DNA from 2 places in the Mesorhizobium sp. ANAO-SY3R2 genome. Region 2 is predicted to be linked to the other one. Evidence: riboswitches for the same ligand, from Rfam matches in the RefSeq annotation. Region 2 holds a riboswitch; the other holds the start of a gene.
The links. A riboswitch is a leader RNA that binds a small molecule or an ion and turns the genes downstream of it on or off. The one in region 2 is predicted to bind thiamine pyrophosphate.
Positions count from the first base shown of each region.

Region 1: linked by a shared signal. The riboswitch ahead of thiC (phosphomethylpyrimidine synthase ThiC) and the one ahead of thiB (thiamine ABC transporter substrate binding subunit) in region 2 are both predicted to bind thiamine pyrophosphate.

Region 1 is NZ_CP159955.1:265,110-272,245, reverse strand. It holds gene ABSY17_RS06100 (3-methyl-2-oxobutanoate dehydrogenase (2-methylpropanoyl-transferring) subunit alpha) at 1-1,057, opposite strand, end outside; TPP riboswitch at 1,255-1,371, shown strand; gene thiC (phosphomethylpyrimidine synthase ThiC) at 1,489-3,306, shown strand; gene ABSY17_RS06090 (FAD-dependent oxidoreductase) at 3,303-4,280, shown strand; gene thiS (sulfur carrier protein ThiS) at 4,277-4,474, shown strand; gene ABSY17_RS06080 (thiazole synthase) at 4,678-5,451, shown strand; gene ABSY17_RS06075 (thiamine phosphate synthase) at 5,448-6,053, shown strand; gene thiD (bifunctional hydroxymethylpyrimidine kinase/phosphomethylpyrimidine kinase) at 6,044-6,811, shown strand; gene fghA (S-formylglutathione hydrolase) at 6,842-7,136, opposite strand, start outside.
Region 2 is NZ_CP159955.1:40,512-47,647, reverse strand. It holds gene ABSY17_RS04895 (ABC-F family ATP-binding cassette domain-containing protein) at 22-1,836, opposite strand; gene ABSY17_RS04890 (thiamine diphosphokinase) at 1,839-2,483, opposite strand; TPP riboswitch at 2,588-2,709, shown strand; gene thiB (thiamine ABC transporter substrate binding subunit) at 2,754-3,758, shown strand; gene thiP (thiamine/thiamine pyrophosphate ABC transporter permease) at 3,986-5,602, shown strand; partial or broken gene thiQ (thiamine ABC transporter ATP-binding protein) at 5,599-6,359, shown strand; gene ABSY17_RS04870 (M48 family metalloprotease) at 6,516-7,136, shown strand, end outside.

The DNA of each region.
Region 1 (7,136 bases), 220 kb from region 2:
CGTCCGACCACAGACCGCGCTTGATCAGGTGGTTCTTCAGCCGGATCACCGGGTCGCCGAGCGGCCAGGCGTCGGACTCCGTCTTGGGCCGGTAGGCCGACGGATCGTCCGAGGTCGAATGCGCGCCGACGCGGTAGGTGACGTATTCGACCAGGGTCGGCCCGAGATTGGACCTCGCCCGCTCGATCGCCCATTTGGCAACCGCATGGACGGCAAGATAGTCGTTGCCGTCGACGCGAAGTGCGGGGATGCCGAAGCCGAGGCCGCGCGCGGCAAATGTGCCGGAACCGCCGCGCGCAATGCCCTGGAAGGTCGAGATCGCCCACTGGTTGTTGACGATGTTGAGCACGACGGGCGCCTTGTAGGTCGAGGCGAACACCAGTGCTGCGTGGAAGTCGCTTTCGGCGGTGGCGCCATCGCCGACCCAGCCGACGGCGATCCTGGTATCGCCCTTGATCGCCGAGGCCATCGCCCAGCCGACGGCCTGGATGTATTGCGTCGTCAGGTTGCCGGAGATCGAGAAGAAGCCGTGTTCCTTCGAGGCATACATGACCGGCAGCTGCCGGCCCTTCAGCGGATCGCGCTCGTTGGAGAAGATCTGGTTCATCATGTCGACCATCGGGTAGCCGCCTGCGATCAGCAGGCCGGCCTGGCGATAGGTCGGGAAATTCATGTCGCCGGGGCTCAGCGCCTTGCGGAAGGCACAGCTGACCGCCTCCTCGCCCATATGCTGCATGTAGAACGAGGTCTTGCCCTGACGCTGGGCCATCAGCATGCGCGCGTCGAAGGCGCGCAGCGTCATCATGTGGCGCAGGCCCTCGAGTTGCTCCGCGTCGGTCAGCGTACCTGCCCACGGCCCGACCGCCTCGCCCTCGCGGTTCAGCACCCGGATGATCGAATAGGCGAGATCGCGGATGGCGCGCGGATCGACATCGACCTCCGGCCGGTCGACCGAGCCCGCCCGGGGGATCGGCACGTTGGAGAAGTCGGGCGTTCCGCCGGGGCGCACTTCCGGCTCGGGCACATGGAATTTCAGCGGCGAGGCATGGTCCGTCACGGATGCTCCTCCTTGCTCGCATGCAGGCCGGATGCTCCTCCCCGGGGACCGCATGCGTCAGACAATTTATGTCAGCAACACTGACCTATTATCCGATCGCGGCCGGAACCGCAATGGGGTCCCGCCGCGACGACTTTGGCATTCTCTCGGCCTCTGTGAAAGGCCGTTGACAGCACGCATGTTCCGCGCTCATCCTAAGGGCTCACCAGGGGGGTCCCGACAAGGGGCTGAGATACTGCTGGCTCGCGCAGCGCAGTGACCCGTTGAACCTGATCCAGTTCACACTGGCGTAGGGACGGTGCGAGGCTTCGCGGGTCGGACCTATCCGACTTCGGGAATCGGGCAAAAGCCCGAAATCCCCCAGGCAAAGACTCACCTCCTCCTTTCCGCACGAACTGGGTCTCCGTTGCAAACGAGCATGGAGGCTCACTATGAATGCCCTGACCCCGACCGTCACAACAGGCGAACTGCCCGCCTCAAAGAAGGTCCACAAGCCCGGCCAGCTTCACCCCGGCATCCGCGTGCCGATGCGCGAGATCTCGGTCCATCCGAGCGCTGGCGAGCCACCCGTCACCGTCTACGATTCCTCCGGGCCCTACACCGACGCCAATGTGAAGATCGATATCGAGGGCGGGCTGCCGCGCCTGCGCGAGCAATGGATCCTGGCACGCGGCGACGTCGAACGCTACGCAGGCCGCGCCATCAAGGACGAGGACAACGGCTTTGTTTCGGCTGAGCGGCTAACGCCGGAATTCCCGGTCCGCAACGCCCCGCTGCGTGCCACCGGCGGTCGCGCCGTCACCCAGCTCGCCTATGCCCGCGCCGGCATCGTGACGCCGGAGATGGAATTCGTCGCCATCCGCGAAAACCTCGGTCGCGAGCAACTCAGGGCGAAGCTCGCCCGCGACGGCGAGAGTTTTGGCGCCGCCATTCCCGACTTCGTTACGCCCGAATTCATCCGCGACGAGGTGGCGCGCGGCCGCGCCATCATCCCTTCCAACATCAACCATCCCGAGAGCGAGCCGATGATCATCGGCCGCAATTTCCTGGTCAAGATCAACGCCAATATCGGCAATTCGGCCGTCACCTCGTCCATGGCCGAGGAAGTCGAGAAGATGGTGTGGGCGACCCGCTGGGGTGCGGACACGGTGATGGACCTGTCCACGGGACGCAACATCCACAACATTCGCGACTGGATCGTCCGCAACTCGCCTGTGCCGATCGGAACGGTGCCACTCTACCAGGCGCTCGAAAAGGTCGGCGGCATCGCCGAAAACCTGACCTGGGAGGTATTCCGCGACACCCTCATCGAGCAGGCCGAACAGGGCGTCGACTACTTCACCATCCATGCCGGCGTGCGCCTGGCCTACATCCACCTGACCGTCGACCGTGTCACCGGCATCGTCTCGCGCGGCGGCTCGATCATGGCCAAGTGGTGCCTGCATCACCACAAGGAGAGCTTCCTCTACGAGCATTTCGAGGAGATCTGCGACATCTGCCGGACCTATGACGTCGCCTTCTCGCTCGGCGACGGCCTGCGCCCCGGCTCGATTGCCGACGCCAATGACGCCGCCCAGTTCGCCGAGTTGGAGACGCTTGGGGAACTCACCCAGATCGCCTGGGCCAAGGACTGCCAGGTGATGATCGAGGGCCCCGGCCATGTGCCGATGCACAAGATCAAGGAGAACATGGACAAGCAGCTCGCCGTCTGCGGCGAGGCGCCCTTCTACACGCTCGGGCCTTTGACCACCGACATCGCCCCCGGGTACGATCACATCACCTCGGGCATCGGCGCGGCGATGATCGGTTGGTTCGGCACGGCCATGCTCTGCTACGTCACGCCGAAGGAGCATCTCGGCCTGCCCGACCGCGACGACGTCAAGGTGGGCGTCATCACCTATAAAATCGCGGCGCATGCCGCCGACCTCGCCAAGGGTCATCCAGCATCCAAGGTCAGGGACGACGCACTGTCGCGGGCGCGCTTCGAGTTCCGCTGGGAGGACCAGTTCAACCTCTCGCTCGATCCCGAGACGGCGCGTGCCTTCCACGACGAGACCCTGCCCAAGGAGGCGCACAAGGTGGCTCATTTCTGCTCCATGTGCGGCCCGAAATTCTGCTCGATGCGGATTTCCCACGACATCCGAGCCGAGGCGCAGAAAGAAGGGCTCGCGGCCATGGCGGCGAAGTACCGGGACGGCGGCGACCTCTACATGCCCGTGAGCGACACGGAGGCGGCGAAACAGCCATGAAGGTGCTGATCCGCGGCGCGGGCGTCGCCGGATTGACGCTCGCGCATGAGCTGGTGACACGCGGCGCCGACGTCACCGTGGCCGAGAGGCGCAGGCAAATAGCCGGCAATGCCTCCTGGCAGGCCGGCGGGATGCTCGCGCCATGGTGCGAGCGCGAGAGTGCGGAAGAAGCGGTGCTCACTCTGGGCAAAGGCGCGGCCGACTGGTGGGACACCGCCCTGCCCGGCCATGTCGTCCGCAACGGCACGCTGGTGCTCGCACCTGCGCGTGATGCCGGCGAGCTCGACCGCTTCGGCCGCCGCACCTCCGGCTTTCGGCAGATCGACGCCGAGGCGATCGCCGCGCGCGAACCGGACCTTGCCGGACGGTTCGGGCGCGGGCTGTTCTTCGCCGAAGAAGCGCACCTCGACCCGCGCAGAGCGCTGATCGGCCTACAGCAAAAGCTGCTCGGGTTAGGCGTGCGCTTCGAGTTCGGCTACGGCGCGGTGCGGATGGAGGGCGCAGCGGACTTCGAGGCCGACTGCACGGGCATCGCCGAGGCGCACGCCGAATTGCGCGGGGTGCGCGGCGAGATGCTGCTTTTGCGCACGCCCGAAATCTCGCTGTCGCGGCCGGTGCGGCTGCTTCACCCGCGCATCCCGATCTATGTCGTGCCGCGCGCGGACAACCTGTTCATGTTCGGCGCCACGATGATCGAAAGCGATGCCGCTGGCCCGATCAGCGCGCGCTCGACGATGGAGCTGCTCAACGCCGCCTATGCACTGCATCCGGCCTTCGGCGGCGCCGAGATCATCGAGACCGGCACCGGCGTGCGCCCAGCCTTTGCCGACAACCTGCCGCGCGTCGAGCGCGACGGCCAACACATCCGCGTCAATGGCCTCTACCGCCACGGCTTCCTGCTTGCACCCGCCATGGCGCGGCAGGCGGCCGACATGATCCTGGGAAATCCGACTGGAGAGGGAACTCGTCCATGAATCTCATCGTCAATGGCGAACGCTACGAAGTCGCGGCCGCCACGCTTGCCGGCCTGCTCGCCGAACTCGACTACGGAGGCAGTTGGCTGGCCACCGCGCTCAACGGCGAGGTCGTGCCGGCCGGGGAACGCGATGCTTGCCCGCTTGCCGAAGGCGACCGCATCGAAATCCTGTCGCCGATGAAGGGAGGGTGAGGCCATGTCGAACCTACCCCCACCCCTAACCCCTCCCCACAAGGGGGAGGGGAATCCTGATCCCCACGCCCCTCGTCATCTGGAACTGACGAGCACTCCAGCAGGCCGGACGCGGCTCAAGTCCCCCTCCCCCTTGTGGGGAGGGGTTAGGGGTGGGGGTACGTCGGCCTCTACCTCCAAACCGACATCGAGGAGGTGACCCCATGCTCGAACTCTACGGCCAACAAGTCTCCTCCCGCCTGCTGCTCGGCACCGCGCTCTACCCCTCGCCGGCCATCATGGCCGATGCCATCAGCGCCTCTGGAGCAGACATCGTCACCGTCTCGCTCCGCCGCGAGTCGTCAGGCGGCAGGACGGGCGAAAAATTCTGGGAACTGATCCGCTCGCTCGGCGTGCGGGTCCTGCCCAATACTGCCGGCTGCCATTCGGCCAGGGAGGCGGTGACGACGGCGAAGATGGCGCGCGAGGTCTTTTCCACCAACTGGATCAAGCTTGAGGTCATCGGCAACCACGACACGCTACAGCCCGACGTCTTCGGGCTGGTCGAGGCCGCCCGTATCCTCGCCGTCGACGGTTTCGAGGTCTTTCCCTACACCACCGACGACCTTGTCGTGGCCGAGCGGCTGCTCGATGCCGGCTGCAGGGTGCTGATGCCGTGGTGCGCGCCGATCGGCTCCGCGCGGGGTCCCCAGAACCTCGATGCCCTGCGTAGCCTGCGCGGTCGTTTCCCAGAGGTGCCCTTGATCGTCGATGCCGGCATCGGCCGTCCGTCGCATGCCGCAACCGTCATGGAACTCGGCTACGACGCCGTGCTGCTCAACACCGCCGTCGCCAAATCAGGCGATCCGGCCGCGATGGCTGGCGCCTTCGCCAAGGCGGTCCAAGCCGGCCGCGAGGCATTCATCGCCGGCATGCTCGAACCGCGTGACATGGCCGTCCCCTCCACCCCCGTCATCGGACTGGCAACTTTCTCATGAAGCTCGACCCGTTCTATCTCATTCTGGATACCGCCGCCTGGATCGAGCGGCTGGTGCCATCGGGCGTCAGGCTGGTGCAGCTACGCATCAAGGATCTGGACGAGCCGGCCTTGCGCCGCGAAATCCGCGCCGCAAAAGCCACCTGCGCACGTCACGGCTGCCAGCTCATCGTCAACGATTATTGGCAGCTAGCCATCGAGGAGGCTTGTGATTTCGTCCATCTCGGCCAGGAGGACCTTGCTGATGCCGATGTTCCGGCCATCCGCCGGGCCGGCATGAAGCTCGGCGTCAGCACCCACGACCACGCCGAACTCGAAGCAGCGCTCGCCGCCTCCCCCGACTATGTCGCGCTTGGCCCTGTTTATCCGACCATCCTGAAAGCGATGAAATGGGCGCCGCAGGGGCTCGACCGCCTCGCCGAGTGGAAGCGCAGGATCGGCAGCCTGCCGCTCGTCGCCATCGGGGGGCTCAATGTCACGCGCATCGACGGCGTGTTCGCGCACGGCGCCGACAGCGCCGCCGTCGTCACCGACATCACCCGGCATGCCGATCCGGAGGGCCGAACGCGCCAATGGCTGGCGGCGACGGCGCAATGGCGATGACACCGCATGTGCTTGTTGTCGCCGGCACCGACTCGAGCGGCGGCGCTGGCCTTTCGCGCGACGTCGAGACCATCGCCGCTTTCGGCCTGCGGACCAGCGTCGCCGTGACGGCAGTCACGGTGCAGACCGACGAGGCCGTCGAGCGGATCGAACAGATGCCGCCCGACCTGATCGCCGCCCAGATGCGGGCAGCGCTCGCCGCCAGCCCGGTAGCCGCGATCAAGATCGGTATGCTGGGTACGACGGCGGCCGTGGAGGCAGTGGCCTCCGTTCTGGCCAGCTACCCACAGGTTCCCTTGGTGCTCGACCCGGTTCTTGCCTCGACTTCGGGCCGAGCGCTTATGGACAGCGACGCAATCGACGCACTCAAGCGGCAGTTGATCCCGCTTTGCAGCCTCGTCACCCCGAATCTGCACGAACTCGCACTGCTCAGCGCTTCGCCGCCTGCGCTCGATGAAGTCGAGATCATCCGTCAGGGACAGGCGCTGATCGACGCCGGCGCCACTGCTGTGCTGGTCAAGGGCGGCCATGCGACGGGCGAAAACTCGGCCGACATCCTGCTGCGACCGGACCGGGCGCCCATGAGGTTCGAAGCACCACGCATCGCAGCCACGATGCGCGGCACCGGCTGCATGCTGGCCAGCGCCATATCAGCCCATCTGGCGTGTGGCGAAACGCTGGAATCCAGCGTTCGCGACGCCAAGCACTACGTCCTCGAGCGGCTCCGAGCCTCGGCACCGCCAAGGCTGGAGCGCTAGGATCCTGCCGCAGGCGTTGCCGTCTTCGGCTCAGCCGAGACGCTCGGCGTGCCATCTCAAATGATCGTCCATGAAGGTCGAGATGAAGTTGTAGGAATGGTCGTAACCATCCTGCATGCGCAGGGTGAGCGGAATGCCGACCTTCTTGCAGGCCTCTTCCAGAAGCCACGGCCGCAGGCCGTCCTGGAGGAAGCCGTCTGAGGTGCCCTGGTCGACGAGGAATCCGGAGAAGCGGTGGCCGTCTTCGATCAGCAGCGTGGCGTCATAGGCGCGCCAGGACTGCTCGTCGGCGCCGAGATATTTTTCGAGCGCCGGCTTCGACCAG
Region 2 (7,136 bases):
GACGCCAGGTGCAATCGCCGGCTACCCCTCCAGTTCCTCGCGCAGCATCTCCAGTTCCAGCCATTCCTCCTCGAGCGCGGTCAGCGTCTCGCGCTCCTTGTCGAGCGCGGCGATGGTCTTTTGGAAGCCGTGCGGGTCGCGCTCGTAGAAGGCCGGGTCGGCGATCTGGTTTTCCAGCCGCGCGATCGAAGCGGTCACCGCCTCCATCTTCTTGGGCAGGTTGTCGAGCGCGAATTTCTGCTTGAACGACAGTTTCTTGGAGGCAGCCTTCGGCGCCTCGGGGTCGCTGCGTCCCGTCGCCGCCTGGCCGTTGCCGGCCTTGCGGGACTTCCGGTCGTCGAGCTTGGTGCCGCCGCGCTGGGCCAGCATGTCGGAATAGCCGCCGGCATATTCGACCCATTTGCCCTCGCCGTCGGGCGCGATGATGCTGGTGACCGTGCGATCGAGGAAGTCGCGGTCGTGGCTGACGAGGATCACCGTCCCGGCAAAGCCGGCGACGAGTTCCTGCAACAGTTCGAGCGTTTCCATGTCGAGGTCGTTGGTCGGCTCGTCGAGCACCAGAAGATTGGCCGGACGAGCCAGAACGCGGGCCAGGATCAGACGGGCACGTTCGCCACCCGAGAGTTCGCGCACCGGCGTGCGCGCCTGCTCGGGCTTGAACAGGAAGTCCTTCATGTAGGAAACGACGTGGCGCTGCTCGCCATTGATGACCAGGTTTTCGCCGCGGCCGTCGGTCAGGTAGCTCGACAGCGTCTCGTTCGGGTCGACGGCTTCACGCTTCTGGTCGAGCGTCGCGATCTCCAGATTGACGCCGAGCCGGATGCTGCCGGCATCGGGCTCAAGCTCGCCGGTCAGCATCTTCAGCAGCGTCGTCTTGCCGGCCCCGTTGGGCCCGACCAGACCGATCCGGTCGCCGCGCTGGATGCGTGTCGAGAACCCTTTGACAACCGTCAGTTCGCCAAAGCTCTTGTCGATGTTCTTGGCCTCGATGACCAGCTTACCTGATTCTGCAGCTTCGCTGGCCACCATGGTAGCGACGCCCTCGGCGCCGCGATGGCCGCGGAAGCGCTGGCGCATCGACTGCAACTCGCCGAGCCGGCGCATGTTGCGCTTGCGCCGGGCGGTCACGCCATAGCGCAGCCAGTGCTCCTCGCGCACGATCTGGCGGCCGAGCTTGTGCTGTTCGCGTTCTTCTTCCTCGAGGATCTGGTCGCGCCACTCCTCGAAATGGGCGAAGCCGCGGTCGAGGCGGCGAGTCTGGCCGCGGTCGAGCCAGACCGTGTTGCGGCTGACGCGTTCGAGGAAACGGCGGTCGTGGGAAATCAGGATCAGCGCCGACGACGTGCGGATAAGCTCCTCTTCCAGCCACTCGATCACCGAAAGATCGAGATGGTTGGTGGGCTCGTCGAGCAGCATGATGTCAGGCTCTGGCGCCATCACGCGGGCAAGGGCCGCCCGCCGCGCTTCGCCGCCGGAGAGGTCGCCCGGCTTTTCTTCGCCGGTTAGGCCGAGATGGTCGAGCAGATAGGTGGCGCGATGCGGATCGTCGGCCGGCCCAAGCCCCGCCTCGACATAGGCGCGGACATTGGCGAAGCCGTCCATGTCGGGCGCCTGCGGTAGGTAGCGGATCGTGGCAGAGGGTTGGCGGAACACCTCGCCATCCTGAGCCTCGACCAGGCCGGCCGCGATCTTGAGCAGGGTCGACTTGCCCGAACCATTGCGGCCGACCAGCGCGATCTTGTCGCCAGCAGCGGCGTTCAGGGCCGCGCCGTCGAGCAACGGCATGCCGCCGAAAGTCAGGCGGATGCCGTCGAGATTGAGAAGCGGAGGCGCCATGTTCAGAATTCCGAGGCAGGATAGGGATGGGCGAGAAGCAGCGCGCGGCCGCTCCCGAGCGAGACTCGCAGGTTGCCCCGCACTTCATTGGAAAGCGTCAGCGACGAGCCGAAAGGCACCTCGACACCATTGAGAGGCCATTTCGCCCCCTCTTCGGTGAGGCCGGAGAGTTCGGAAAAGGCGAGCACGGAAAACAGCGTGCCGTCCTCGTAGTCGAAGCTGCGGGTGCCGTGCAGCAACGGATGTGCCTCCTGCAGGCCGCTGGTCAGCAGTACTTCGATGCCGGCTTCGGCAAGCCTGAGCGCCAACGCGAGGTGAAAAAAGGCGTGATCGGCCCGCGCGCCGCCAAAGGCACCAACGAGCACCAGCGACGTGGCCCCGCGCGCCAGCGCTGCGGCAACCGCGAGTTCGCCGTCGGTCTTGTCCTTGTCGGCCGGAAACACCTCGCGCGGAACACCGGCGAAGCGGGGATCGGGCTCGGCCGGCGAGGAGTCGAAGTCGCCCAGCCACAACTCGGGCATCAGGCCGAGGGGTGCGGCGTGGCGGATACCGGAATCGGCCGCAATCACGCGTCCGCCCGCGACCTGACGGTCGAGGCGCGGCGTGCGGACCAACTCGCCGCCAAGGAGTATGATGAACCGGCTCATGGCGAGGGCATTACCAGTCCGGTGGCGGAAACGGAAGGCCGAGACGCTGCCGCGACGGGCAAACTAGCCGCTTGCACGGCCCGTCGCGCCGGCCTATGTGTTGGACCGCTCTAACGGGGTGCCTGTCGCGCTTTTGCGCGTTGGCTGAGAGGCATGGGGAACATCCAGCCAACCCGCTGAACCTGATCCGGTTTGTACCGGCGGAGGGATTAGATGCTTCGGACGCCCGGCGCTTCAAATTCCCTTGCAACACCAATGGAGGAGGCGCCGATGCGCTCGCTAGTCCTGTCCCTGACTTCTGCCCTGGCGCTCGCAGCAAGCGCCTTTGCTGCCGCCGCCGAAGGCAAGCTCACCATCTACACCTATGACAGCTTCAACTCCGAATGGGGCCCAGGCCCGCAGGTGAGGAAGGCCTTCGAGGCCGAATGCGGCTGCGAAGTGGATTTCGTTTCGGTTGCCGACGGCGTGGCGCTGCTCAACCGCGTCAAGCTCGAGGGTGCCGCGACCAAGGCCGATATCGTGCTCGGCCTTGATACCAACCTGACCGCCGAGGCCAAGGCGACCGGCCTGTTTGCCCCGCACGGCGTGATCGGCGACGACGTCAAGGTTCCCGGTGACTGGAAGGACGATACCTTCGTTCCCTATGACTACGGCTATTTCGCCGTCGTCTACGACACCGACAAGCTGAAGAACCCGCCGAAAAGCCTGAAGGAGCTGGTTGAGGGCGATCCCGAGCAGAAGATCGCCATCCAGGATCCGCGCACCTCGACGCCGGGTCTGGGCCTGCTGCTCTGGGTCAAGTCGGTCTATGGCGACAAGGCGCCGGAGGCCTGGGCCAAGCTCAAGGGCCGCGTGCTGACCGTCACGCCGGGCTGGAGCGAAGCCTATGGCCTGTTCACCAAGGGCGAGGCGCCGATGGTGCTGTCCTACACCACCTCACCGGCCTACCACATGGTCGCCGACAACACCGAGCGCTACCAGGCCGCATCCTTCGAGGAAGGCCACTACCTGCAGATCGAGGTCGCCGGCGTTACCACCAATGGCGCCAAGAACCCGCTGTCGGAAAAGTTCATGGCCTTCATGACCGGCCCGGCGTTCCAGGACGTCATCCCAGAAACCAACTGGATGCTGCCGGCCGGCAAGACCGACAAGCCGCTCAACCCCGCCTTCGACAAGCTGGTGAAGCCGGGCAAGACCTTGCTGTTCAGCCCCGACGAGGTGGCGGCCAATCGCAAGGCCTGGGTCGACGAATGGCTGGGCGTGATGAGCAAGTAAGCGGCTCATCAACTGGCGATGGCTGCGCTTGAACACCCCCCTCTGGCTTGCCGGCCATCTCCCCCTCAAGGGGGGAGATTAGCTGTGGCGCTGCCGCCGCCAACCTTAAGCGTTGCAGACAGCGAGCAGGTGTTGAAGCTGCCGATCTCCCCCCTTGAGGGGGAGATGGCCGGCAGGTCAGAGGGGGGTGCGACGAGGCTCAACCTCAGCCGACTTGGTGGCCGATCATGCGGGTAAGCCGTCGAGACCCCCGCGTCATCGCCGGCACGCTCGCGCTCGCCGCCATAGGCATCCTGATCGGCGGCGCCTTTGCCGGGCTCGGCATCGAGGCCCTGCGCAACCCCGAAGGGGCTGTCGCCGCCTTCGACGGCTATCTCTTCCGCGTCGCGCGCTTCACGCTGTGGCAGGCGCTGCTGTCGACGCTCTTGTCCGTCGTACCGGCGATCCTGGTTGCGCGCGCCCTGTCGCGGCATCCGCAATTTCCCGGCCGTGGGCTGATCCTGCGCCTGTTTGCCGTGCCGCTCGCCCTGCCGGCGATCGTTGCTGCTCTAGGCATCCTGACGCTTTACGGCCGCGCCGGCTTCTTCGCCGCGCCGCTGGCCACGCTGACCGGGGGCACCTGGCCCGGCATCTACGGGCTATCAGGCATTCTGATCGCCCATGTCTTCTTCAACCTGCCGCTGGCGACACGGCTGATGCTGGAGGCGCTGCAGACCGTGCCGGCGGACCAGTGGCGGCTGGCGAGCCAGCTCGGCATGGGTGCTCGCGCGAGCTTCCGGCTGATCGAATGGCCGGCAATGCGCGCAGCCCTGCCCGGCATCGCCGGGCTAGTGTTCATGCTGTGCATCACCTCCTTCACCATCGTCTTGACGCTTGGCGGCGGACCGGCTGCCACCACGCTGGAAGTGGCAATCTACCAGGCACTGCGCTTCGACTTTGACCCCGCCCGCGCCGTGGCGCTGACGCTGCTGCAGATCGGCCTCACCGCCATCGTAGTGCTCGCGCTGATGCGGCTCGGCGCCAACACGACGGGCGATGCCAACCTGTCGGTCGTGCGACGCAGCTTCATCGAAACCAAAGGCCGAGAGAAGCTATTCAACGCCACCGTCATCGTCCTCGCACTGCTGTTCGTCTTCGGCCCCATGCTGGCGACGGTCGTCTCCGGCCTGGAGGCAGACCTTGGCCGATTGGCCAGCGAAACATCGGTCCGGCGCGCCACGCTGACCAGCATCGTGCTCGCCTCGCTTTCGGCGACACTTGCCTGCGCACTTTCGCTGTCGCTCGTCATGGCGCGCAGGGCGCTTGCGACCGGCCGCCCGGCGGACAAGAGATCGTTGCTGGAACGGATGACCGACACTGGCGCCGGCTTCGTGCTGGTCGTGCCGCCGATCGTCGTCGGCGCCGGCTGGTTCATTCTCGTGCGGCAGAGCGTCGATGTCTTCGCGCTGGCACCAGTGATGGTCGTCGCGGTCAATGCGGTGATGGCGATGCCGTTTGCCGTCCGCGCCATACGCCCCGCCCATGATGCCGCTGCCGAGCGCCACGAACGGCTCTGCGCCCAGCTCGGCATTTCCGGCTGGGGCCGCCTGCGGCTGATCGACTGGCCAGTTCTCAGGCGTCCGCTCGCCACCGCCTTTGCCTTCGCAATGGCACTGTCGCTCGGCGACCTCGGCGTCATCGCCCTGTTCGGCAGCGATGCCGTGCAGACGCTGCCCTATCTTCTGCTCGCGCGCATGGGCAGCTACCGGACCGCCGATGCCGCCGGCCTGGCGCTGATGCTGGGGTTGTTGTGCCTTGCCTTGATGATGCTCGCCGACCGTCTCGGCAGGGGGACTTCGAAATGACCTCGACCAATGCAGCCGTGAGGCTCGATCAGGTGGTGTTCAGCTACAGCGAGACCATGGTGCGCTTCGACGTGGCCTTCGCGGCCGGCGAGATCACCGCGATCATGGGGCCGAGCGGCGCCGGCAAGTCAACGCTGCTCAACCTCGTCGCCGGCTTCGAGACGCCGCGCGAAGGCCGGGTGCTGATCGGCAGCGAGGACGTGACCGGCTTGCCACCGGCCCGCCGTCCGGTCTCCATGGTGTTCCAGGAGAACAATCTGTTTGCCCATCTCGACGTGACCAGCAATGTCGGGCTCGGTCGCTCCCCGGCTCTGCGTCTTACGGCAAGCGACAGGCATGACGTGGGCGCAGCGTTGGCCCGCGTCGGCCTTGCCGGCATGGACAAACGCCTGCCCGCCGAGTTGTCGGGCGGCGAGCGCCAACGCGTGGCCCTGGCCCGCGTATTGGTGCGCGACCGGCCGGTCCTGCTGCTGGATGAACCTTTTGCCTCGCTTGGACCAGCCTTGCGCGAGGACATGCTGGAGCTTGTAGCTGACGTCCACGCAGAACGGCGCATGACCGTGCTTTTTGTGACACACCAGCCCGAAGACGCGAGAAAGCTGGGCGAAAACATGGTTTTCATCGAAGCAGGCACCGTGGCCGCCTCGGGCAAGACTGCTGATTTCTTTGACAATTCCGGACCGGATGCGTTCCGGTGCTACATCGGCGGCGAAAAGCGCTGACACAATCACGCCAGATTGCCCGGAAGCGGACATAATTTTCAGCCAAATCGCCGGGGTGGAGACGGGTGCCTTATTGTGTCTGCGAGGTGAGTGTGGCTAGGTCCACGCAACACCGCCGGGTCATGCTTCGCCTCTGCCCGGTTGACTGAAAGGAAGCTGTCCTGCCTACCCGCCGCCACGGCCAGATCGAAATGAGCACGCCACGCCGCACGCGACTAGCTATCGCGGTTGCGCTTTCGGCGCTGGTTGCCGGCTGCCAGGCGCTCAACCCGACCGACCTGCGCGAGTCGGGCTTCCAGCCATCCAACAATCCGGTGACGGTCGACAACGTCTCGCGCTACGACAAGCTCGCCGAGATCGCCAAGGGCCAGCATCCACGCATTCTCGCCACCTATGGCGGCGAGTATTCCGATCCCAAGCTGGAACGCATGGTCGCCAAGGTGGTCGGCAGCCTAACGACCGTGTCGGGCAATCCGAACCAGACCTACCGCATCACCATTCTCAACTCGCCCAACGTCAACGCCTTCGCGCTGCCGGGTGGCTATCTCTACGTGACGCGCGGGCTTCTGGCGCTCGCCAATGATTCGGCTGAGCTCGCCGCCGTCATCGCCCACGAGATGGGCCACGTCACCGCCAACCACGGCATCCAGCGCCAGCAGAAGGAAGCCGAGGAAGTTCTGGCGACCAAAGTCGTCACCGACGTGCTCGGCGAAAGCCCGACCGCCAAGGCAGCCCTTATCCGCGGCAAGCTGCGGCTCGCCCAGTTCTCGCGCAATCAGGAGCTGGAAGCCGACGGCATCGGCATCAAGATG